DNA from 3 places in the Clostridium sp. Marseille-QA1073 genome. Region 1 is predicted to be linked to each of the others. Evidence: riboswitches for the same ligand, from Rfam matches in the RefSeq annotation. Region 1 holds a riboswitch; each other region holds the start of a gene.
The links. Region 1 has a riboswitch for thiamine pyrophosphate ahead of thiW (energy coupling factor transporter S component ThiW). Riboswitches for the same ligand answer to the same signal wherever they lie in the genome.

Region 1 (8,623 bases):
AGTCCTAATTTTTTATAAACCGTTTTATTAGGATGAGCGATTAGGTGAGCTAGTGTAATCTGTTTTCCTGGTACATATTCTTGTATGACCCTTTGTTTTTCTTCCAAAGATCTCACTCCAATCTCAAAAGCATAAAAAGCTCCCTAAAAATACACCATTAGTACTTTTAAGAAGCTTCATTGCTCTAATTAATTTGTTGCACGCCATTGAACAACTTTAACTCAAAATCTTTATGTTTTAATTATATATGTTGTTAAATTAATTGTCAATTAATTTGTAAAAAATATAATAAACTTATTAATATTGATATATCTTACATTCCATTATATACTTTTTTAAATAGTTCTTTAAGCTCTTCAACCTTAGGTTCTCTTGGGTTAGTAGGAGTACATCCATCTTTTAAAGCTATCTCAGCCATATCAGTTAAGTTTTTATCAAATTCGCTGCTTGAAATGTTTAAATCTTTAATTTTGTTAGGTATTCCTAAAGATCTAATTAGATTTTTTACCCCATTGATTAATGCCTTAACCCCTTCACGTACACTATTAGAGCTTGTAAGACCTAAGAATCTTGCTATTTCAGCATATCTTTCTGCTGCTTTTGTGTATTCATTTCTACCTATAGATTTAATATCTGCATTATACTCTATTACATAAGGTAATACTAATGCATTAGCTTTACCATGTGGTATATGGAATCTACCACCAAGTATATGTGCCATACTATGATTAACTCCTAGCGAAGAGTTAGTAAATGCTATTCCTGCTATGCAAGAAGCATTATGCATCTTTTCTCTTGCTTCTAAATCTGATCCATCTTTATAAGCTTTTGGTAAATATTTAAATACTAATTTTATTGCTTTTTCTGCTAAGGCATCAGTAAAATCTGAATTTTTTGTTGATACATAAGCCTCAATAGCGTGAGTTAAAACATCTATACCTGTATCTGCTGTTATTGCTGGAGGAACAGATTTTACTAGTTCAGCATCTAATATTGCCATATCTGGTACCATATCCTCATCTACTAAAGGATATTTCACATTAAACTTTTTGTCTGTAATTACTGAAAATGCAGTAACTTCAGATCCTGTTCCACTTGTAGTAGGTATAGCTATGAATAGTGGTTTTTTAACCTCTATTTCAGGGCTTATTCCTTTCTTAACTAATGCTCTAAAGTAGCTTATTGCTTTAGAAGCATCAATAGCAGAACCTCCCCCCATAGCAATTAAAGCATCTGGATCAAATTTATCCATAGCTTTTATTCCCTTTGATACTACCTCAAGCGGTGGATCTGGGACTATTTCAGAGAAAATTTCATATGCAATTGAAGCTGCTTCTAAATGTTCAGTAACCTTGTTAATAAATCCTGAAGTAACCATAAAAGGGTCTGTTACTATAAAAGCTCTCTTACAATTGATATTCCTTAGTTCCTTTAATTCGCCAACTCCAAAATGAACCTTAGGACCCATATTAAAATTGCTCATTTTATCACTTCCTACTTTTTATTTTTGAATTGATAATTAACATTAGAATTTTTATTTATTTAAATATATATCGTTTTCTATATCTTCAAATAAACTTTAAAATTCACTTTAACTATTAAGGAAATTTTAAAGTTTTTCTTATCTATAAAACTATCTTTTGTTAATTATCAATTAGTTGTTAACCAGATTATTCATATATGATATAGGATTCGGAAATAAAATAACTAAATTCATCCATGAGTAGTTATTTTTTAAGACTCCTAGCACATATATAACAAAAAAGGCTCCTTAAGAAAATCTTAAGGAGCACCATTACTCTTTTTTATATTCACACGCCATTGTGTAAAATTTATTTACTTTTAACAATTCTGATTTTATTACTTTGTTCTAAAAATGTCAATATACATATACTATATTATATCCCATAAAAGTATAATATATTTAATATATTGTCTCTATTTTAAAGAAATATTAAAATAAGTATTTTTATAACTAATTATGTTAATATATTTAAATTTAAATATGTTTAAATTGCGTAAAATAAATATCCTTTATAAAAAATATAATTTATTAAGAGGTCGATATTATGATTATTAATTTTGCTCATAGAGGAGCTAGTATGTATTATCCTGAAAATACAATGGTTGCCTTTGAAAAGGCTATAGAAATGGGCTGCACTGGAATAGAAACAGATGTTCAAATGACAAAAGATGGTGTACTTGTACTTATACATGATGAGTATTTAGATAGAACTACTAATGGTATAGGTCTTGTAAAAAATTATACCTATAATGAGCTTAGAAAGCTTGATGCTGGGAGTTTTAAGGATAGAGCATTTTCTAAATGTAAAATTCCTTCTGTAGAAGAGCTTATAGAATGTACAAAAATAAAGATATTAAAATTAATTTTGAAATTAAAAACTCTATAATATTCTATAGGAATATAGAAGAAAAACTGCTTTTCCATATAATGAAAGAAAGTATAGAGAATAAGATAATTTTATCTAGTTTTAATCATGATTCAATGAATAAATGTAAAAAACTTAATAGTAATATTCCCACTGGATTATTATTTGAGAAAAAAATTAAAGATGTAGATGAATATTTATATCCAATTAAGCCTAACGCTCTCCACCTACCATATAAAAGTTTAAGGAAAGAGTTAATTGAAAAAGCTCATAAAAATAACTTAGAAATTAATATTTATACAGTAGATGATGTTAACTATATGAGGAAACTTATAGATATGAAAGTAGATGGAATTATTACAAACTGTCCAGATTTATTAAAGGAAGTTTTGATTGAATACTAATTTTCCATAATTCTATAAAATTTATATTCTAGAGTTTACTGTTTTGTTTCATATTAAATGTAAAATAAATTTACTTAGATTACTTATATACTATGTATATATATTGTAAGAAAAAGGCTTCATAGAAGCCCTTTTCTTATTTTTCTATTATTCTCTTAGTTTTTTCATAAATTTCTTCTGGTTTTACATCTATTCTATTTACTTTAGTTTTTATAGCTGCTCTTGCCACATATTCAGCTACCTTAGGTGCTATTCTCAAATCAAATGGTTCTGGAATAACATAATCTTCATTTAACTCTTCATCAGTAATAATTTCAGCTATGGCTCTAGCTGCAGCTATTTTCATTTCGTCATTTATTTCTGAAGCTCTAACATCTAAAGCTCCTCTAAATATTCCTGGAAAAGCTAGTACATTATTAACTTGGTTTGGAAAGTCTGATCTACCAGTACAAACAACCTTAGCTCCTGCTTCTTTTGCAATGTTAGGTAATATTTCTGGATTAGGATTCGCCATTGCCATAACTATAGCATCTTTGTTCATAGATTTAACCATTTCACTAGTAACACAGTTAGCTACAGATACTCCTAAGAATACATCTTTACCTTTTAAAACTTCTTCTAAAGTTCCTTGTTCTTTATCCTTATTAGATATTTTAGCCATCTCTTCTTTATATTTATTCATTTTTACCGTGCGGCCTTCGTATATAGCTCCTTGAGTATCGCAAAGTATTACATCTTTTACATTCAATCTTATAAGTAATTTTGCTATGGCTATTCCTGCTGCACCTGCACCATTAATAACTACTTTTATATCTTCCATTTTCTTATTAGCTAATTTTACTGCATTAAATAAGCAAGCTAATGAAACTACTGCTGTACCATGTTGATCATCATGGAATATTGGAATATTGCATATTTTTTTAAGCTCTTCTTCTATTTCAAAGCATTCTGGAGCTTTTATGTCTTCTAGGTTAACGCCTCCAAATGAGCTTTCCATTAATTTAACAGTTTCTATTATCTTTTTGCTATCCTTTGTGTCAAGACATATAGGAAAAGCATCTACTCCTGCAAAAGCTTTAAATAATACTGATTTTCCTTCCATAACTGGTAGTCCTGCTGCTGCCCCTATATCTCCAAGACCTAATACCGCAGTACCATTAGTTACTACAGCTACCCAATTTCCTTTTGATGTATAATCATAAACCTTATCATAATCTTTGCTTATTTCCATACAAGGCTCTGCTACTCCTGGTGTATACGCTAGTGTCATATCTTCTTTATTATTTACCGGTACCTTACAGTGAAGTGCAATTTTCCCTTGAAAATCTTTATGAAACTTTAATGCTGTCTCTTTTAAGTTCATAGTAAATCCTCCATTATAAAAATAATTTCTAATTTTACTAGTTTACACTACTGTATAAACTAAATAATATCTATCTTTATAATATATATTATTGAATACAAATACAACTTGTAAGACAGAATTATATGTTAAATTTAATTTTAATTTCCTTTTTATAATATTTATCTAATTATTATAAGCAGCTGTTCAAAATCAAAAAGTCTATAAATTAAAGCATCTTTTTAATAAAATATATTAATTACACTTTATAAACTTTTTGGTTTGTATATAATTTCTCCTCTGAAAAATTATATACTTGGTCTAAAAATTTTATTTTAAAAGTTCCGCTGCCTTCGATTCCTTTTTTTATCTCTCTTTCAGCTAATTCACCACAAATTCCTAGTAATGTTACTGCTATTAGGGTTGATATTAAATGCTCTTTAGTTACGGAAACTAATGTTGCAATTACAGCTCCCATCATACATCCCATGGCAGTGACCTTACTCATAATGCTATGTCCATTTTCTACTATATAACATATATCTTTATAGCATATAATATCTATCTTTCCAGTTATGCATATTACTGAATTTAATTTATAGCTTAAAGCTTCAGCTAAAGCTTTTCCTTCTTTTATATAATCAATACCCTCTTCATTTTCCTCACTATCTACCCCTTTAGAATTGGTTTTAAGTCCACATAAGGCTTTGATTTCTGAAAGATTTCCTTTAATTACAGAAAAGTTGATTTCCTTTAATAGTTTTTCAATAGAACTCTTTCTAAAGTTGGATGCAGCTATTCCTACAGGATCTAATACTACAGGTATATTTAAACTATTAGCCTTTTTCCCTGCCAATATCATAGATTTTAGTGTATCTTTTGTTAACATACCTATATTTATAAGAAGTGCTGAAGACTGAGATACTATTTCTTCTACTTCTTCTGCATCTTCACTCATTATTGGAGAAGCTCCTAAGGCCAAAGTTATATTTGCGCAATCATTACAACTTACATAGTTAGTTATTTGATGTATTAATGGCTTTTTATCTTTTATAAGCCCCAAAATAGTACCTCCCTTTTCAAGTACATCTTCTATATGTTTATACTCACTCAAATTTTGTTCCCCCTTATTCTAAACAATTATTTAAAATTAACAATTATAAAACTTTATGAGAATTATCTTTAATTATCAATTGATATCCTTAAACTCTAAACTTACCCTACAATTATAGATATTTAACCTTATATAAGATTAAATAGTTTTCATAACTTTAGTTTTCTCAAATACCATAATTAAAAGATAAGCAATTACACTTCCTACTACTGTACTTACACCAAAAGGTATTATAAAAGCAAAGGCACCTACTGATTTTCCCATAATTAATTTAGCTATAGGAAAGGACATCAATGATCCTAGTATTCCTGTTCCTATTACTTCTCCTATTACTGCCATGAAATTTTTCTTTGTTTTTTTATAAAAATAACCTGCTAAAGTTGCCCCTACCATACTGCCAGAAAAAGCAAGTAAGGTCCCTGTGCCAAAAATATTTCTAAGTAGTGATATACAAAAGGCTATAGCTGCTCCATTTACAGGTCCCAACGCTATTGCAGATACAACATTTATAGCATGTTGTACAGGAAAACACTTTGCAACGCCCATAGGAATATAAATAGATGACCCTAATACGCCTATAGCAATAAACATAGCAGATAATACTATTTTTTTAGTTTTCATAAAGATTCCCCCTTTTAAATTTATTGTGCATAGCTAATGATGCAATTTAAGATAATTCTCAAATTTACTGAATATTTTAAAATTAAAAAAGCACAAATCCAGTTTTGGATTTGTGCTTATGTTTACAGCATAAATATAGGATAAATTTAAATATCCCAAACACACTTCCTACGCTGGTATTATCCAGTTCAGGTTAAGGGTCTAAAAGTACACACTTTTACTCTCAGCCAGTTTTACTAGCTCCCCTGTGCAAATATTTTCTTTATAGTTTAATATTAACATCTTGTTTCTGTATATTCAACTTATTTATTTAATACATCTTAGAGTAATTTATATAGCTCTCTATCTTCTCTTTCCATTCTTTTTTCTATTTTATCAAAAACCTCTTTTGTATTAATAATAAATTTATCTTTATTATTAATTATCTTACTCCTAGTATTAAATTGATTTTTATAATTATTAAATATACTAAGTATATCTCCCATCTCATCAATGTAACACTTAGCTATATTTTTAATTTTTTCATTTTCATTTTTTAATAAGTTTGGATATAGGAATTTATCTTCACTCTCTAAGTGAATTCTTAGCTTTCCTGATAGTAAATTTATATTTTTTGCAATTTCACTGCATTCCACTTCTAAATCTTTATTTATAAGCTTCTTTATATTATAAATCATCTCTAAGATTTCAATATGTTGTCTAGTTAAATTATTAATATTAGCCATAAAAGTACCCCCAAAGTAAAATTCTTATTTTAACATAATTCTATTACTTTTAGGCAAATATTTCTGTAACATTTATTACACTTTGTAAATTTTATTAAATAAAGGAATTTATTAAAAATTATATGGCTTACAAATTATTTCTTTAATTTTTGTATCTAGTATAGCTGAACCATGTGCTGGAGTTAATATTATTGCCGTATCTGCACCTTTCCCTGAGCCACCTATAGAAATTATATCTTCTCCATATGGTATAGTCCCTCCATCTAGTGCCATTGTAGCTACTTCTACTGCCACTTTAACACCTTGTCCAAACATACGTAAACTATAAGCCATAACCTCTACAGGAGAAATTCCTCCAAATTTTGTTGAAAGAGCTCTTTCAGCACCAGACAATACGTGAGTACTTGTATATACCTTAAATCCACAGCTCTTTAATTCTTCCATTCTTTCCTCACTTATTTCTTGAATACCAGCTTCTCTAAAACCATTAACATGAGTAACAACTACTACATTTAATCCACTATCTTTTAATAGTAAAGCAGTATCTCCTGCACTAGAAGCCACAACTATATTTTTAATTCCTCTTTCCTTTGCAGTTTTAACTGCAAGTTCAATTGTTTTTATAGTATTCTCTCTTCCTGCTTTTTCAAAATACATAATCATTCTCCTTTTATTATTTAATATTAAAATTCCTGTTATAGATAAGTTCCATAGTTTCTTCTAAAATCCTTTTATTCATTAAATAAAGCTATTTAAATGCATTAAAATAAAAATATAATTCTCCAAATAATATTAAGTATTAATCTTTATAATTTTTAATATTTCTCCTTTTTCATTTAATTTAACGCAGGTTAAAACTCCCTCTTTATACCCAGCTCCTGTATCAATATTCAAAGAATTCTCTTCCTCATTATAAATAGGTTCCCTATTTTCACAGGGAGTATGTCCAATTATTTGTAATTTATTTATATTTTTTATTTTCCCTCTGTTCCATAGAACCCCATGGGGGTCTGTTTCATCAAAGCAATTTAAAGTAATTTCAGATAGGCCTGCATGACTTATAAATATATTCTCATTTTCCCAATATAAAGGTAAAGTTAAAAACCAATTTACATCTTCAATTGGATTTTTATTTTCACTTTTATATTGCTCTAAAGTTTCATATCCACACTGCCTTAACCAATTTTCATTAGGTTCATTTAAGAAATGATATATAATTTCAAATTCATGATTTCCTTCTAAAAATACCACATTACTAGGAAACTATTCTTTTAATTCTCTACAATATTCCACAGTTTTAGGTGAAAAACTTCCCCTATCAATTAAATCTCCAACTTGAATAAATAACTCATCCTTACTATTCCAATGTTCTTCAATAAGTTTTTTAAGCTCTAAATAACATCCATGAACATCACCTATAACAAATAAATTCATATTTCCTCCACATTAAATTAAAATCTTAATAACTTTAATTATCTTTTCCAATCATGCATTTATTTTATCATTTTTAACTGTAAACATGATATATTATCTTTTCTATATAAAATTAAAGATATTTCTTATCTATCTAAGAAATATCTTTAATTTACATAATAAAAATCCACCATTCTTAATTTTAAGGGTTTATACTATTTTTATAGAAAATTTATTTTTTAAGATATATTTTAGCCTATCACCTAGGATATCTATATTTTAAATATCTACTTTAAAATATGATTAAATTTTATTTAACCACATTATTTCTGCCTCTTTTTTTAGCTTCATATAGATTTCGGTCTGCTAAAGCAATTATTTCTTCACTAGTCAATTGCTCTTTAAACATAGTGAATATACCAAAGGAAGCAAAGATTTCTATTTTCTTATCTTCAATTTGAATTATCTTTTCCTCAATTTTCACTCTCATTCTTTCTGCAATACTATAGGCAGAATTATTACTTGTATTATTAAGGCATATTAAAAATTCATCTCCACCGTATCTTGCAATCCAGTCTATATCGCCTCTAATACAACCTAATAAAATGTTAGCA
Region 2 (8,623 bases), on a different contig from region 1:
ATTCTTCTACATTTAAATTCTCTATTCTTTTTATTATCTTTTGAGTTAACTCTATTTTTTCACTTTCTAGTAAATTATAAGATATTTCATCTGCTGATCCTTTAATAGCATTGGTTATCTTAACAGAGTTAAATTCAACCTTTCTACCATCTCGCTTAACAACATATAGCATAAATTACCCCCCTAAAACACAACATATTGCACTCGGATAATTATACTCTACTAAAAAAATTATATCAATTTATAAAAATATCTATGAAAATGGACTATGGTTTATTAATTACATTTAACTTGTAATTATTCCTTTTTTCATGTGAACATCATAATTGACATAAAGATTTATTTAAAATATCTACTAGTCTAAAGTATAAAACTCTCTAAAAATGCTCAAGATATATCTATAATGAGAATTTAATGTTAATTATGACCATATTAAGTTTAAACTTTATTATTTAATAAATATGGTAAAATTATAACAATTGAAATTTTTTTATTCAGGAGGAATTTAGATGAAAACAGGGACAGTTAAATGGTTTAACGCTGAAAAGGGATTTGGTTTTCTATCAGTTGAAGGCGAGGAAGATGTATTTGTTCATTTCTCTGCAATTCAACGAGAAGGATACAAAACTTTAGAAGAAGGTGACAAAGTACAATTTGAAGTTGTAGAAGGTTCTAGAGGACCTCAAGCAGCTAATGTTATTAAGTTATAATTTAGCTTATATAATTAAATACTCTTATTTCTTTATAAATAGCTACACCCTTCACATTATTATGAAGGGTGTTTATAACTTAAGTAATATTTAAGAATTAGTTAGTCAGTATACTAATCTAGTTTCATCACACTTAATCATTAAACTTAATGATAACTTGGAGCCTCTAAATCTGTGTGATGCAAAATATAACCTCATCTCTGACTAGTTATTTTTATAGTACTAAACTATTTCTTTATTAAATTTTTTATTCTTATACATCTTTTTATCTGCATTACAAATTATAGTCTTAAAATCATATTTTTCTCCTCCAGCTATTTCAAAGATTCCGTAGCTGAAATCTAAAGTATAGTCTTGTTCTCTATGATTTTTACATATCTCTCTTAAATCTTCCATAATTTCAATTGCCTCATCTTCTCTACACTTATCTAATAATATTAAAAATTCATCTCCGCCTAGCCTACCATATAAATTATTGCTATTGATATGAGACTTTAATGCTTGAGAAAATCTTATCAATAACTCATCACCTATAGTATGTCCATAGTTATCATTAACATATTTAAAATTATTAATATCTATAAAAATTATAGAGCTTCTATAGTTCTTATTATGAAATTCGTTAAGATAATATTCTATTATCTGTTCCAAATAGCCTCTACTATAAAGACAAGTCAGGCTATCATAAGTTGCTTTTTCTCTTAATTCTCCTTGAATTAAATGACTTCTAACTGCTAATCTAAATTCATTTAGTATATATTTTACTGTTCGTATATCTTCACTTGAAAAAGCCTCTTCTATAACAGTACTATCTAAATTTAATATTGCAGTTAAAACTCCATCTAAATATATAGGTGCACTTAAAGTATTGTGTATATTTAAAGATTCCGTTGAAATAAGCATATACTTTTTTGAAGGCTCCATATAAACTTCATTAAATTTTTTAGGATTTTTTATTATTGCAATATCCTTAAAATTATTTATTTCATGAAGGTATATTTCCTCTTTTTTTAATATTATTTTTTTTAAATCATCAGAATATCCATAAAGAGATATAAACTTAAATTCACTTCTATCTTCTGTTATTTTAAGTAAGCTGCCTTTAGACGCCTTAGGTACCAGTTTTATAGCTGTATTTAATATTAAATCATAAACCTCTTTTTCATTTTTAAGTGAAATTATTTTTTCACTAACAGCATATAAAACTTCTTTTCTTTTTTCTCTTTCTCTTAAGCTTTTTTTGTAGCTATATATTATACAACCCTCCATAACACATATTAATATCAGTACCCCAGTCAATGTTACTAGTAAATTATTTGTCAACATATTAACCCCACTTTTTAACATATATGTTTATTCTTAATTATACAGAATAATTGTGAATATTTGCTATAAAAAAGATAAAAATAATATATAAATATCTATTTTTTAGAAAAGTAATTCTAAATTTATATTTATACAAAACTTTCGTAAATCTTCTTATATATCTTCAAACTAAGTCTATTTATTAGTCTAATATAAAATTTATAATACAGTTGAAAGGATGATTTAATGTTTGGCAAAGTAATAGATATGAATAATACGGATGCATTTGTAGAACTTACAGATGGTATAACCATAAATGTATCTGTAAGTAAACTTCCTAATCATATAAAGGTTGGTGATAAAGTAGATATATCTTTTTCTAATTCTTCAACTATGCTAAATAATAAAATAGCAGATTTCTTATAATTTTTATTGTGTTTTCTTTAGTTACATAATATAATGAAATTGTAATAAAAATCTAATAAATTGCTAGGGGTGCCTTATGGCTGAGAGATGGACAATTCATTAACCCTTGTACCTGAACTGGATAATGCCAGCGTAGGAAAGCGTCTATATTAAAATGGAGATTAATATACCTTATGCCTATATTGGCATAAGGTTTTTTATATATTTAGCATTTTATAATATATAGTTATTAAATTTATATTTCTTTAATGTATATTTTTAAAAGCAATTTTATTTTTAATATATCAAGGCATCTTAAATTTATCATTTTCTTTTGGATGTCTAAAGTAAATGGGGGGTGTTCAACTATGTTAAATGCATTACAAGAAAATTTATCAAAAATTTTAAGTAGTAGTACTACAATTTTTACATTAATAGGCGTTCTAATAATAATTATTGCTTTTACAAGAATTAAAAAAATCCAATTTTCTACATCTATGATAACTCAAATTGGTGTAGCCTTAGGTGTGTCCTTAGCACTTAGCCTTATAAAACCATTTAATGCACCTTATGGTGGAAGTGTTACTTTGGGAAGTATGGTTCCAATCATAATTATTTCTTATATTTATGGTCCTGTACTAGGGGTTTTAACTGGATTTTTAAGAGGAGTATTAGATTTTATAATTGGTCCAGCTCAAATACTTCATCCTATACAAATATTATTTGATTATGCACTGCCATTTATGGCAATAGGTCTTTCAGGCTTAATTAAGAGTAATAAATTATTGGGGACAGTTTTTGGTACCTCACTAAGATTCGTATTCCACTTTATTTCCGGCTTTATATTTTGGGCCGCATATGCACCAGAAGGTATGTCTCCTTTAGTATATTCATTCTTATACAATATTTCATATGTATTCTTTGATGGATTAATCTGTGTATTAATATTAGCAGTTCTTCCTCTTGAAAGATTACAAAGAGAACTTAAAAGAGCCTAAAAAGAGCCTAGGGAACTCCCTAGGCTCTTTAATTTAAAAATCATCTGGTTTCTTTTCGTATATTTGTATTTTCCATTCACCTTTTTCATACTTATTAACTGCATAATAGTTAGTTTCATACTCACCAGCATGTCCCTTAAAGGTAATTATCGCTTTATATTTTGTAGAAGTATACCCTTCAGTATTTATATTCACCACTATACCAAAATCTTCCGCATTTTCATCCTTTACTAAAGTTACATCAGACAGCTTATTAAGCCTTTGCTCAAAATTCAATAAATCAGTAGACAAAATAAATTTTGACATCTCTAAATCTGAACTCATATTAATTCCTATTTTAGGATTATCTTCTTTACTCTTCTTATACATGTCTACTGCCTCGTATATTGTATCATAATAAACATTTTGAAAATCTATAGGTTTTCTTATATTCCAGAAATTTTTAATTATATCATTATCAAGTCGTTTTGATACTATATAGTTTTTATCATCATTATAAAAATTTGCACCATCATTTTTGTCTAATCCAGCAATATAATTGAATTTATGAATCTTATCAGGTCCTTCATAAATTTCAAAAATATAATCTGCTTCTAATGGACTTTTTGTATCAACTTCTTTAGCACTTGATAGAATTTTATATATTTCTTGTGCTACCCCAACATCAGTAACAGTAAATTTATAACTTTTATCTCTTGTGCTTTGAATAGTGATTTTAGTTGCTTTTTTTTCTTTCATAAATTCAAAAGCATTGTTATTACTCTTTAGCACACTACAACCAGTAAATATCATTACATTTACTAGAAATATTAATAATACTGTTGCATACTTCTTTAACTTATACACAATTTTCCTCCACACTATAAAATTAATAAAAGAGAAGCGGATGTTGCTTCTCCTTTAATTTTTATATCTTTAATTATAATACTTATATGATATTAAATCAAATATTAATTGATTTTAAAAGTCTTCATTATATTTTCAAATATTATAGGAATATTTTCTTTATAACTTTTATCTTTTATATAGAAACTTGATTTTATTTTATTTCCATTCAAATTTAAAAAATAATCATATGTTCTATAAAAATCATCTTTAGAAAGAGAAATATTATATTGCATTACATAAGCTTCATCTTTCCCTATGTTTGACTTAATTACTTTATAATCATCAATACCTATACCTCTTATATGTTTTTCATTTTCCTTGATTATAGACTGTATGTCCTCATTTTCATCCCAAAGTTCTATATATCCTTTAATTATATTATCATCAGAAATAAAATCACTATGATATTTAATTTTCTCATTACTTACTTTAGTCTCGCTACTAATCCAAGATTCAGGCAATCCATAAGTAATCTCTTCTTCTATTTTATATGTTTTGAAGGATCCTATATTATTTTGTGTCAATGTAGCAATTTTTAGTTTTTCTTCAAAGTAATTTCCAAGACCAATTATTAAAATCATAAGACCAACCATTATGATCGCTAATCCAGTTTTTCTCTTATTTATCGTTAATACCTTCATCAAATTTTCCTCCATAAATTATTATTAATATAATATATGAATGCTAATATTAAATTATTAGAAAAGATTGTAACTTTATTAAATTTTAGCTATATCTTAAGACTTATAAGGTGAATACTTAATTAAAAATTAGAAGAATATTTTGTACAATATAAAAAGCTAATCTCTACCTATTTACATTATAATATACATAAAATATTACAATGAATAGTTTTAAAATGTTAAAAATTTATCTTTTATATATAAAGTAAATGTATTTACTGCTTTACTCAATACTGAAAATTTATTGATGCTAAGCAATAATAAAAAATGAAGGGAAATTTTCCCCTCATTTTATTTTTTTATATTATCTTTTAACTGGTACTACTACTGTAGAATTTTTGAAATCATAGAACATTAACCAATATCCCATTTCAGCATCATTTTTATGTGGCATCCATGCTACAAATCCTGTCTTTCCTCCATATGGCTGATCGGATTCAGATTTTTTGCCAGGTAACGCATATACGATATATTTTAGATTTCCATTAATATCATACTTATGACCTATCATAAAATGTTTATGCTTTGCAATGTAAGGATAATAACAAATCATCGGATAATAAATTACCGTATATTTCTTATAATCATGCATGCAGTACATCTCTTCCATTTTTTCCACTGGTACTTTATACCATGCACAATTTTTAATATCATCATAATTATCCATTTTCTCAAACTCTTTAACTATATCTTTAAAGAATTTAGTCATCATACTCTTAGTATCTTTTTTGTAGCTATCATTTTTCTCGTACATTTTTTCATGCTCTTCATGATTAGGATAACACTCATGTTTCATTTTATGATCATAATCTTTTTTCATATGCTCATAATGCTTTTCCATTTTAGGGCCATATTCTTTATTCATATAATCACAATCTTTTTTCATATAATCATAATATTTATTCATATGATCATAATCCTTTTTCATATGTTCATAGCCTTTTTGCATTTCATGGTTATAATGTTTATTCATATGTTCATAATCTTTCTTCATATAATCGCAATCTTTTTTCATATAATCATATTCTTTCTTCATTTTATGATCATAATCTTTTTTCATATAATTACAATCGTCTTTCATATATTCATATTCTTTTTCCATATAATTACAATCTTTTTTCATTTTATAATCATGAGATTTATTCATATGATCCCAATCTTTCTTCATATGACTACAATCTTCTTTCATATATTCATATTCTTCTTCCATGTAATTACAATCTTTTTTCATTTTATAATCATGAGACTTGTTCATATGATCCCAATCTTTCTTCATATGACTACAATCCTCTTTCATATACTCATATTCTTTTTCCATATAATCACAATCTTTCTTCATTTTATGATCGTGATCTTTTTTCATGTACTCACAATCCTTTTTCATTTTATGATCATTACAATGTTTATGCTCTTTATGATGCTCTTCTTTATCTTTATAATCATCATAATGTTCCTTTTTCTCTTTATGATCATGCTTATCATATTCATGCTCTTTGCATTTATCCATCTTTTCTTCTTTCTTCTCTTTTTTCTTCTCTTCTTTTTTCTTCTCTTCTTTTTTATATTCTTTCTTTTCCTCTTTCTTATGATCATCTTTCTCTTTACAGCCGCAATCAGACTTATGTTTTTTCTTTCTCATTTCTTCATCTAATTCAGAGTTTTCCATATCATTCTTAGCAGTAGCTATATTTTCTTCTATATCACTTTCTACTACATCATTTTTTGCTATATTAATTTCTTCTATATCATTTTTTGCTGTATTATTTTCTTCTAAATTATTTTCTTTTACAGCTTCTATTCGTTGTTCATATTCATCACTTTTTACTATACTACTTTCTTCTATATCATTTTTTGCTGTATTACTTTCTTCTAAATTATTTTCTTTTACAGCTTCTATTCGTTGTTCATATTCATCAAATATAACTTCTCTTGGCATAGGCTTCATATCTTCTTCTGAAACAACCTCATAGTCTTTCCAATCCTTAGATACATCTGAAGTAATAAATCCATGCATTATACATCCAATTTTGTTACCATCCAATTTAACGATAGCTGCTCCTGCTATTTTATCAGCGCTTATACCACTATCTGCTATATTATTCATGTCATATTCATAAGTAACATCGGCTCTGCCATAATCATCTATGTTCATTTTAGCTATTTTTATTATTTTTTTAGTGTCTTTCTTATCGCAAATAAGTACCATATGACAAGGTCCTTTTTGTTTATTTACGTTTTGAACATAATATGACAATTTACATTTATTATTTTTCATTTCTAATTTAGCATAACCTGATGGAGCTTTATCTTGGTCTAAAGAATAACCTTTTTCGTCTTCTTGTAATATAATAAAAAATCTACTATAACTTTTTTTAGGTGTCACTTCACGTTACCTCCATTTAAATTTATACAATATAAATATATGAGAGGGAACTTTAAAAAATGATAAAAACCTATACAAGATAAAGTTTAAACTCCTCCCATTTTGTCTTATAGTAGATTATATTTATACTTATTAAATAATATTCTATTTAATGTTAAAAATATTTAATTCTTAACTAATTATTAATTGTAAAAAACGCCTTTTAATCTTCTTAAAATATTTTTAATCTGATATAAAACGTATTTATAAGCTCTCACTAATTATTTTCCTTCAAATATTTACAAATTGTTTTTGAAAATAAAAAAATCATTTTTACTAACTAAACTTTTAATTAGCAAAAATGATTCTTCAAATTAATTTTTAATTCTTTTTCTCTTCTAATATATTATTACTTAATGTAGCAAACTCTTGTATTGTTAAAGTTTCTCCTCTTCTATTAGGATCTATACCTGATTTTTCAAAAGCTTTTTGCAGTTTTTCTTTATCCATACCTAAATTTTTCATTCCATTCCATAGTGTCTTTCTTCTCATATTAAATGCTTGACGTATTATATTAAAAAATAATTTCTCATCTTCTACCTCTACAGCAGGTTTATTCAATTTATCTAATCTTATAATTATCGAATCAACTTTAGGTGATGGTATAAAGCATGATGGTGGCACTCTTCTTATTATTTTCGTGCTACAATAATATTGAACTAATAATGAAAAAGCTCCATATTCTTTAGTACTATGTTCCGCATCTATTCTTTCCGCAACTTCCTTTTGAATCATTATAGTTAAAGATTTAAAATTATAATCACCATTTAATAGATTAACTATAATAGGAGTCGTCACATAGTATGGAAGATTCGCAACAACTTTTACGCTCTGCTCATCACCTATAAGCTCGTTATAATTTACCTTTAAAGCATCTTTATGTATAAGTTCAAAATTGTCATATTCTTTAAGTTCTTCTTGTAATATAGGTATTAATTTATCATCTAGTTCAATACTAGTTACTTTTTTAGCTTTTTTCAAAAGTTCTTTAGTTAAAGTTCCTACACCTGGTCCTATTTCTATAACATAATCTTCCTCTGAAACCTCTGCTCCATAAACAATATCCTTTAAAACATTATCATCAGTTAAAAAATTTTGCCCTAAACTTTTAGTAAACTTAAATCCATACTTATTTACTATATCTTTAGTTGTTAAGTTTTCCATAATTCATCTCCTTATCTATTTTTTTAAGTGCTTCTACAAACTCTTCTT
Region 3 (8,623 bases), on a different contig from region 1:
AGTTGTTTATTTAGTTTTATTATAACAATTGTACATTCATCTTACATGTGCTAAACTTTTATCTAACTTATTGGTTTTCATCAACATAGTAGCTGTTTTTATGTTTTGTACGTTTACGTGTTCAATAGACTAAGGTTCATAATAATAAATGTTACCTAAAGGTAAGTTACTAACAGAAAAGTGCGTACTTGTTAATTAGATTATGAAGGCATATAATAACATCATTAAAGATATAAATTGTATGGGGTGATATATTATGAAAGTAGTTGCTTTTAATGGAAGTCCTAAAAAGAATGGAAATACCTATGAAGCAATAAAAGCTGTAGGAATAGAATTAGAAAAAGAAAACATAGAATTAGAGATTGTTCATGTAGGAAACAAGCTAATACAAGGATGTCTAGCATGTAATGGATGCGGTAGGAACAAAAATGAAAAATGTGTTATTAAAAATGATGAAGTTAATGAGTGGATTCAGAAAATGAAGGATGCAGATGGAATTATTTTGGCATCTCCTGTATACTACTCCGCTATAGCAGGAACTATGAAAGCATTTTTAGACCGTGCATTTTATGTAGCCTCTGCAAATGGAGGAATGTTTAGACATAAAGTGGGCACTAGTGTAGTTGCTGTAAGAAGATCTGGAGGGGTTCCAGTATTTAATCAATTAAATAATTATATTAACTATTCAGAGATGGTAATGCCTACATCAAATTATTGGAATGTAGTTTATGGTACAGTTCCAGGGGAAGCAACTCAGGATGAAGAAGGAATGCAAATTATGAGAGTTTTAGGCAAAAATATGTCATGGCTTATGAAGGTTATTGAGGCTGGTAAAGAAAATATAGAAGAAAATGAGAAGGAACGTAAAGTATTTACGAACTTTATAAGATAGAATTAGTTTATGAAAGAATGAAGATATATCAAATGATAAATAAATAGATTTTATGTGAGATAAAAATGAAATGTGTAACGAATTGCTACACATTTCATTTTTTATTTGGTTTTATTTTAAGAAGTTAGTAATTTTAGCACTATATTTTATTACTGATAGTACTGTTAGAAAAAAATTTAAAATAGTTGAACTTCTTTACAGTAAGGTTATGTGGTAAAATATTACTATAAATAAAGTCTTAATTATTTTCTACAAGTCATATGTTTACTTATTTAATATTTATAGATAGGATTAATAAAAAATGAATAAACCTAAAGCTAGATTATTTGATATAGGAGATACATAAAAATAATCCTTTAAAAGATAAGAAGGTTATTAGAAAAGCTATCTTAAGGAACTCTACTTTTTCAGAAGAAATTATTAAGGCAGAATTAAGAAGTTATGAATAGATGCTAGTAGATTTGAATTTGTTATATCAACCAGTGAATATGGTTTTAGAAAGCTAGATAAAAGAATTTTTCAATTGGCATTAAAAAAATTAGGTTTGGATAATAATCAGGTATGGTATATAGGAAATAGCTTTAAGTATGATGTAATGCCCAGATAAAAGCTATTTGGTTTAATAAACAAGAGAATATTGTAGATAGGAATAAAAATAATAGAAATTTCTTAGAGGTAAAGAGCTATAAGGAGATAAAAGATTATCTACAAGATATTATAAGTTAGTTTCCAAGGATAATTGTAGACCTACACTACAAAGTTGAATTTAAGCAGCTTGTAAAAGGAAAATTTCGGTGTTTTATGTAAATTAATTTAATAATTTAATATTATATATTGATATAAATTATTTAAGGGTATATAATATTAATTGATAATCAATATCATTTAAATGTATTTATTTGATTATATGCTTAACAGTAGAAGGTAGTAGTTTAATAGAATTACTAAGAGTTTTATAATTACTAAGAATATTAACTTGTTATAAATGATTATTATATTACATTTTGAATTTACTTGGAGGTGACATTTATGAATACATTAAGCCCGGTTGCACTTGCGGCCATAGGAACAGGATTTACTTTCTTAGCAACAGCCTTAGGTGCCGCAATGGTGTTTCTTTTTAGAGGAGAAATAAAGCCAAATTTGCAACGTATATTTTTAGGCTTTGCAGCAGGGGTAATGATAGCAGCATCAGTATGGTCTCTTATTATTCCTTCTATAGAAATGGCAGAAGAACAAGGAATGATTGGTTGGATACCAGCTGCAGGAGGTTTTATTATCGGTGGATTATTTTTACTTTTACTTGATAATTTATTGCCACATCTTCATTTAGATAGCAATCATCCAGAGGGGCTTCCATCATCTTTAAAACGTACCACAATGCTTGTATTTGCAGTAACTCTACACAATATTCCAGAAGGTTTAGCTGTTGGACTTGCTTTTGGACTTGCAGGAAGTGGACATTCTACAGTTAGCATTGCATCGGCATCAGCTCTTGCAATTGGAATGGCACTACAAAACTTCCCAGAAGGGGCAGCTATATCATTGCCACTTAAAAAAGAAGGATTATCAAATACAAAAGCTTTTATATATGGAGCGTTGTCAGGCATAGTGGAACCTATAGCTGGAATTATTGGAGTATTGTTAGTTGGTTCAATTCAAGGAATTATGCCTTGGTTTTTATCCTTTGCAGCAGGTGCTATGATATACGTGGTAGTAGAAGAATTAATACCTGAAGCTCATCTAGGAGAGCATTCGCATTCAGGAACTATAGGAGTAATGGTTGGTTTTCTTATTATGATGGTTCTTGATGTGGCGTTAGGATAGATAGTCTTTTTATAGATAGATAAAAAATAACAGCCTTGATGACTTTTTTGTGCATCAAGGCTGTTATCAATTTAATACTATCTAATGATAATTTTTAAATCAGACTAAGTCTTTTTTCTCTGACTTCATTGCATAGATAATGATTCTAGTAGTGGTATATATATCATTTATTTTTATTTCAACTTCCATGGAAGTACCTCTAAGGATTACGCAAATTATCTTACTTCAATAATTTGTGTTCCTTCTCCACTATAAAATATCGTATTAAGATGTTCTCCTGGCCTAGTTTGTAAAGGGGAACATTTTATACTAACTTTTACAGTATATATTCCAGGTTTTGCATAAGTATGTCTTGGTGAATTACTCTTACTAGTGTTTCCATCACCAAAATCCCATAAATATTTTGTAGTATAGGATGAATTCGAAATTAAGTAAGGTTCATTTCCATTAAAATCTTTAAAATTAGCTTTAAAATCGAAAGTGCTATTTATCAAACCAATAGGTCCAGAAGGTCCTTTAAGTGATTGAATGTCTACTTTTAAAGGTATAACCTCATATGCTGGATATCCTTGAAGAGATACATCTGTTAAATTTTTTGCTGAAACATTGATGAAAGAGCATAGTAAAACAGTTAATACTAGTGTAGTTAATGAAATTATTTTTTTAAAAAAACTCTTTTTGACCATAATAAATTTCCTCCCTTAATATCATTAAATTAAATTCACTAGATAAAATTTATTACTATTAATTCCATTGCATCCCCCTTTAGATAATACATAAAGTATATATTCCATATTTGTTAACAACTGTTACCGATATATTATAATATTGTAAATGAATGGTAAGGAAGAAAAATTAATAGGTATTTTAAATATTTAAAAATACCTAGTCTAAAATTTGTTTTAAATATGAAAAATATTTATTATTAAATGAACTTTTAAAATGTTTAATATGCATAAACATGTTATATATAGAATGCAATACAAGAAAAAATATATTACTTTACTATAATATTACAATTTTTCTTTTAAATTGATGTTATAATTTATATATAAGTAATTATGATATATAGCTTAAAGTTAAAAGGGAGTATATGAAATAGAGGTGGGTTAATGACATATTTAAGAAAACCAGAATGGTTAAAGGTAAAATTACAAAGTGGTAGAAATATCAATAAGGTTAGTTCTTTGCTAAGCCAGTATAAGTTAAATACAGTTTGTGAAGAAGCAGGATGCCCTAATCATGGAGAATGTTATAATAAATGTACAGCAGCATTTATGATTTTAGGTAAAAATTGCACTAGAAATTGTAAGTTTTGTAAGGTTACAAAAGATGCCCCAGAAAAAGTTGATCCGATGGAACCATATAATTTAGCGCAAACTGTAAAGGAAATGAACCTAAAACATGTAGTAATTACTTCAGTTACAAGGGATGATTTACTTGATGGTGGAGCTAATCATTTTGCAAAAACTGTAAAAGAAATAAAAAAGCTAGATAGAAAAGTTACGACAGAGGTGTTAATACCCGATTTTAAAGGCGACATTGAGGCATTGAAAACAGTAGTGAATTCTAATCCTGAAATAATTAATCATAATATTGAAACTGTAAAAAATTTATATAATAAAGTTCGTCCTATGGCAATTTATAAAAGATCTCTAGAGCTTTTACAAAACGTAAAAATGCTAAATCCAAATATTTTAACCAAATCTGGATTTATGGTAGGATTAGGTGAAAGTGAGGAAGAGGTTATAGAATTGATGAAGGATTTAAAGAAAGTAGATTGCGATATATTAACTATAGGACAGTATTTAATGCCATCAAAAGAACATATAGATGTTGTAGAATATATTCATCCTAATACTTTTAAAAAATATGAAACTATCGGTAAAGATTTAGGCTTTAAATTTGTGGCTAGTGGGCCATTAGTAAGAAGTTCCTACTATGCGGCAGAAGTTTTTGAAAGCTTATTAAAAGCTTAGAATATAGAATTATATTGTATTTAAATTAAAGACCCAATGCTCTTTTACGGCACTGGGTTTTCAATTTGATTAGTAATTGCTAACTATTTTTTAGTTATAATATAATCTATATATTGATAAATAAGACATTTCTACAATAATAGGTATATAGTAAAATTTAAGGAGTGAAATATATACATGCTTATTTTTATACTAATATTAATAAATATACCAATTTATAAGGCTATATTTAAGTTAATATTTAATAGTATTGATGATTTAAATGAAAGTATTAGGTATTCCTTTACACCAGATTTCTTTTCACTTTTCCGAGGGGAGTATTTTAAAGATAAAATGGCAGAATTTAAGCTTAGCTGCTTTATAATTTCTTGCATACTTGTAGTTACGGTGGAGTATTTTTTCCTTAGCAAAATAATACAGTGGTTTACGAGCTAATTTATATGCTTTGTTTCTCATAACTATTAATTTATTAGTGAAAAATCTATAATAGAGAAGCTTCTATAGAAACCTATGAGTTTGATTAATACAACTTAAAAATAAAATCATACTTCATATATTGATAATCCTTTTATATGCATATATATAATTGAGGTGATAATATTATGGCACTGATAAATAAAGGTGATAAACTAACTATATCTGCAGGACATTGTACTAAAACAGACTCTGGCGCTGTAGGATATAGGATTGAAGCTGAATTAAATAAATCAATAACCAAAGAATTTGTTAAATTATGCAATAAATACAATTTAACAATATATGATGTGACACCATATGGTGAAGATTTATCTGCAAATGAACGCCTAGTAGTAGAAGTAAATAGAGCTAATAATTATAAATCGAAACTTCATATATGCATGCATCATAACTCCTCTGATGGAAATGGTTATGGTACAGAAGTATATGTGTTTTCCAATTCTGGACTAGCTTCAAGTTATGCTAAAGCAGTAGTTGATGCCATATCTAATTTAGGATTTAGAAATAGAGGAGTAAAAGAAAATAAAAGCTTATACGTTCCTAGAGAAACTAATATGTCTTGTATATTACCAGAAGTTGCATTTGTAGATAATAAAAATGATATGAATTTATGGCAAAAACTTGGGCCCTATACCATAGCTAAAAGTATATTTAAAGCCTTAACTGGTATTGATGATAATAATAAAGAAACTATTCCAGCTATGCCTGTAAAAAATATGGAAGATGATGATTATTCCATCAAAGATAAAATAGCACAAATCACTGCCGATATTTTAAATGTAAGAAGTGGACCTAGTATAAACTATTCAGTAATTGGACAACTAAAAAAGAATGATAAAGTTAAGTTATATAAAAAATCTAATGGTTGGTATTCTATATATTATGGCAATAGTGGAGGATATATAAATAGTAGTTATGCAAAGATTTTATAAGTCTAATATCCATTTAATAGAATTTATAATTTGATTATTTCTAGATATATGTTGCAAAAATATTAAATATTGTTATAATGAAGTTAAAGAATTAAATAACCTTATTGCTAGGGGTGCCTTATGGCTGAGAGGGCAGATTTTGCCTAACCCTTGAACCTGATGTGGTTAATACCACCGTAGGGAAGCAGAGTAAATGCACTTTTATATGTATTTTAAGCTTGCCTTTGGCAAGCTTTTTAATTTTAATAAAAGTACATTAAAAATAATAACCTTTCAACATTTTGTTTTAGGAGGTGATAGTATTTTGTCTATATATAGAATTATTGATGCAAATATAAATAGGGTATCTGAAGGTGTTAGAGTATTAGAGGACCTATGTAGATTCTACTATAATGATGAAATAAAAACTAAAGAACTTAGACAATTAAGACATGATGTAAGAAAAACTTTTGACAGTGATGAACTTATAACTTATAGAGATTCAGTAAATGATATTGGTGCTGCTATATCTTTAAAAACTACTGTAGATAAAAAAGAAACTATTGAAGCATTAATAAAATCTAATTTTAAAAGGATACAAGAAGGACTAAGAACTATTGAGGAATTATTAAAAGTATTAGGCTACTATGAATATGGTAAAAAATATGAGACTTTAAGGTTTAAATCTTATTATCTTGAAAAAACTTATCCAAGTAGAAAGTTTTATTTTAAAGACAATATTTATGCTATTTTAGGAGAAGATTTTTCTAATGGAAGAGATAATATTCAACTAACTAAAGAACTAATTGAAAGTGGTATTAAAATAATTCAATATAGAGAGAAAAATAAAGACAAAGTTTACAAATTAAATCAATGTAAAATTATTAGAGAGTTAACTAAAAAAAATAATGTAACCTTTATTGTAAATGATGATATTGATATTGCATTAGCAGTAAAAGCTGATGGTATACATTTAGGGCAAGAAGATATGGATTCACTAGAAGCAAGAAAAATAGCACCTAATATGATAATTGGACTTTCTACTCATAATAAGAATCAAGCTCTTTTAGCTTTAGAAAAGAAGGTTGATTACATAGGTATAGGCCCAATATTTAATACTACAACTAAAAAAGATGTAGAATATTCAGAAGGGCTAGAATATTTAAAATGGGTGTCAAAAAATATAAAATTACCCTCCGTAACAATAGGTGGCATAAAAGAAGAAAATTTAATGGATGTAATAAGCCATGGAGGCAAATGCTTTGCTATGATTTCTGAACTTATTAGTACAGAAAATATAAAGGCTAAAGTTAATAATATTAGAAAAATAATAAATGGGATAAATGAGGAGGATAACTATGAACTACACAACTCAAATGGATGCTGCTAAAAAGCACATTATAACAAAGGAAATGAAGATTGTTGCAGAAAAGGAAAACATAGATATAGAACAGTTAAGAATTTTAGTTGCAGAGGGTAAAATAGCAATACCTGCAAATAAGAATCATAAGAGCTTGTCACCAGAAGGTGTTGGACAAGGTCTTAGAACGAAAATTAATGTAAATCTAGGTATATCAAAGGATTGTGCTAATATTGAAGCGGAACTTGAAAAAGTCAAAATAGCCTTAGAAATGAAAGCAGAAGCTATAATGGATTTAAGTAATTATGGTAAAACTTATGATTTTAGAAAAAAACTAATAGATATGTCACCTGCAATGATTGGTACTGTTCCAATGTATGATGTAGTGGGATTTTATGATAAAGAACTCAAGGATATAACTGTAGATGAGTTTTTCGATGTAGTTGAAAAACATGCTATGGATGGAGTAGATTTTGTTACTATCCATGCGGGCTTAAATAGAGAGACTATAAATACTTTTAAACGAAATAAAAGACTTACTAACATAGTTTCAAGAGGTGGATCATTACTATTTGCTTGGATGGAATTAAATAATCAGGAAAATCCATTTTATGAGCATTTTGATAGATTACTGGACATTTGTGAAAAATATGATCTAACATTAAGTTTAGGTGATGCTTGCAGACCAGGCTCTATAAATGATGCTACTGATGCCTGTCAAATAAAAGAACTTATGATATTAGGAGAACTTACTTTAAGAGCATGGGAAAGAAATGTACAAGTTATAATTGAAGGACCAGGTCATATGGCTATTAACGAAATAGAAGCTAATATGTTACTTGAGAAAAAACTTTGTCATGGAGCACCTTTCTATGTATTAGGACCATTAGTTACGGATATAGCACCAGGATATGATCACATTACAAGTGCAATTGGTGGGGCTATTGCAGCTACTTATGGAGCAGACTTTTTATGCTATGTAACTCCAGCAGAGCATTTAAGACTTCCAAACTTAGAAGATATGAAAGAGGGGATAATTGCTTCTAAAATAGCCGCTCATGCTGCCGATATAGCTAAAAATGTAAAGGGTGCAAAAGATATAGATTATAAAATGAGCAAAGCAAGACAAGCGTTGGATTGGGAAGAAATGTTTAATTTAGCTATTGACGGAGAAAAA

Region 2: it holds a riboswitch for thiamine pyrophosphate, as region 1 does, so the genes downstream of both, thiT (energy-coupled thiamine transporter ThiT) here and thiW (energy coupling factor transporter S component ThiW) in region 1, are expected to answer to the same signal.
Region 3: it holds a riboswitch for thiamine pyrophosphate, as region 1 does, so the genes downstream of both, thiE (thiamine phosphate synthase) here and thiW (energy coupling factor transporter S component ThiW) in region 1, are expected to answer to the same signal.

What each region holds. Positions count from the first base shown of each region.
Region 1 covers NZ_JBSVQM010000017.1:67,717-76,339, forward strand. The annotation lists gene eutS (ethanolamine utilization microcompartment protein EutS) at 1-116, opposite strand, end outside; gene ACY1IQ_RS14805 (1-propanol dehydrogenase PduQ) at 314-1,483, opposite strand; gene ACY1IQ_RS14810 (glycerophosphodiester phosphodiesterase family protein) at 2,070-2,411, shown strand; gene ACY1IQ_RS14815 (glycerophosphodiester phosphodiesterase) at 2,360-2,794, shown strand; gene ACY1IQ_RS14820 (NAD(P)-dependent malic enzyme) at 2,931-4,157, opposite strand; gene thiM (hydroxyethylthiazole kinase) at 4,396-5,250, opposite strand; gene thiW (energy coupling factor transporter S component ThiW) at 5,389-5,871, opposite strand; TPP riboswitch at 6,020-6,128, opposite strand; gene ACY1IQ_RS14835 (hemerythrin domain-containing protein) at 6,192-6,596, opposite strand; gene ACY1IQ_RS14840 (pyruvate kinase alpha/beta domain-containing protein) at 6,708-7,253, opposite strand; partial or broken gene ACY1IQ_RS14845 (metallophosphoesterase family protein) at 7,389-8,030, opposite strand; gene ACY1IQ_RS14850 (GGDEF domain-containing protein) at 8,320-8,623, opposite strand, start outside.
Region 2 covers NZ_JBSVQM010000011.1:88,016-96,638, reverse strand. The annotation lists gene nrdD (anaerobic ribonucleoside-triphosphate reductase) at 1-172, opposite strand, end outside; gene ACY1IQ_RS11765 (cold-shock protein) at 510-710, shown strand; gene ACY1IQ_RS11760 (GGDEF domain-containing protein) at 933-1,979, opposite strand; gene ACY1IQ_RS11755 (hypothetical protein) at 2,262-2,441, shown strand; TPP riboswitch at 2,497-2,597, shown strand; gene thiT (energy-coupled thiamine transporter ThiT) at 2,789-3,418, shown strand; gene ACY1IQ_RS11745 (hypothetical protein) at 3,452-4,264, opposite strand; gene ACY1IQ_RS11740 (hypothetical protein) at 4,369-4,947, opposite strand; gene ACY1IQ_RS11735 (hypothetical protein) at 5,294-7,372, opposite strand; gene rsmA (16S rRNA (adenine(1518)-N(6)/adenine(1519)-N(6))-dimethyltransferase RsmA) at 7,733-8,575, opposite strand; gene rnmV (ribonuclease M5) at 8,556-8,623, opposite strand, start outside.
Region 3 covers NZ_JBSVQM010000038.1:13,740-22,362, forward strand. The annotation lists gene ACY1IQ_RS20140 (flavodoxin family protein) at 257-892, shown strand; gene ACY1IQ_RS20145 (HAD family hydrolase) at 1,338-1,499, shown strand; gene ACY1IQ_RS20150 (ZIP family metal transporter) at 1,922-2,719, shown strand; gene ACY1IQ_RS20155 (PKD domain-containing protein) at 2,935-3,405, opposite strand; gene lipA (lipoyl synthase) at 3,832-4,698, shown strand; gene ACY1IQ_RS20165 (N-acetylmuramoyl-L-alanine amidase) at 5,301-6,107, shown strand; TPP riboswitch at 6,207-6,307, shown strand; gene thiE (thiamine phosphate synthase) at 6,313-7,476, shown strand; gene thiC (phosphomethylpyrimidine synthase ThiC) at 7,445-8,623, shown strand, end outside.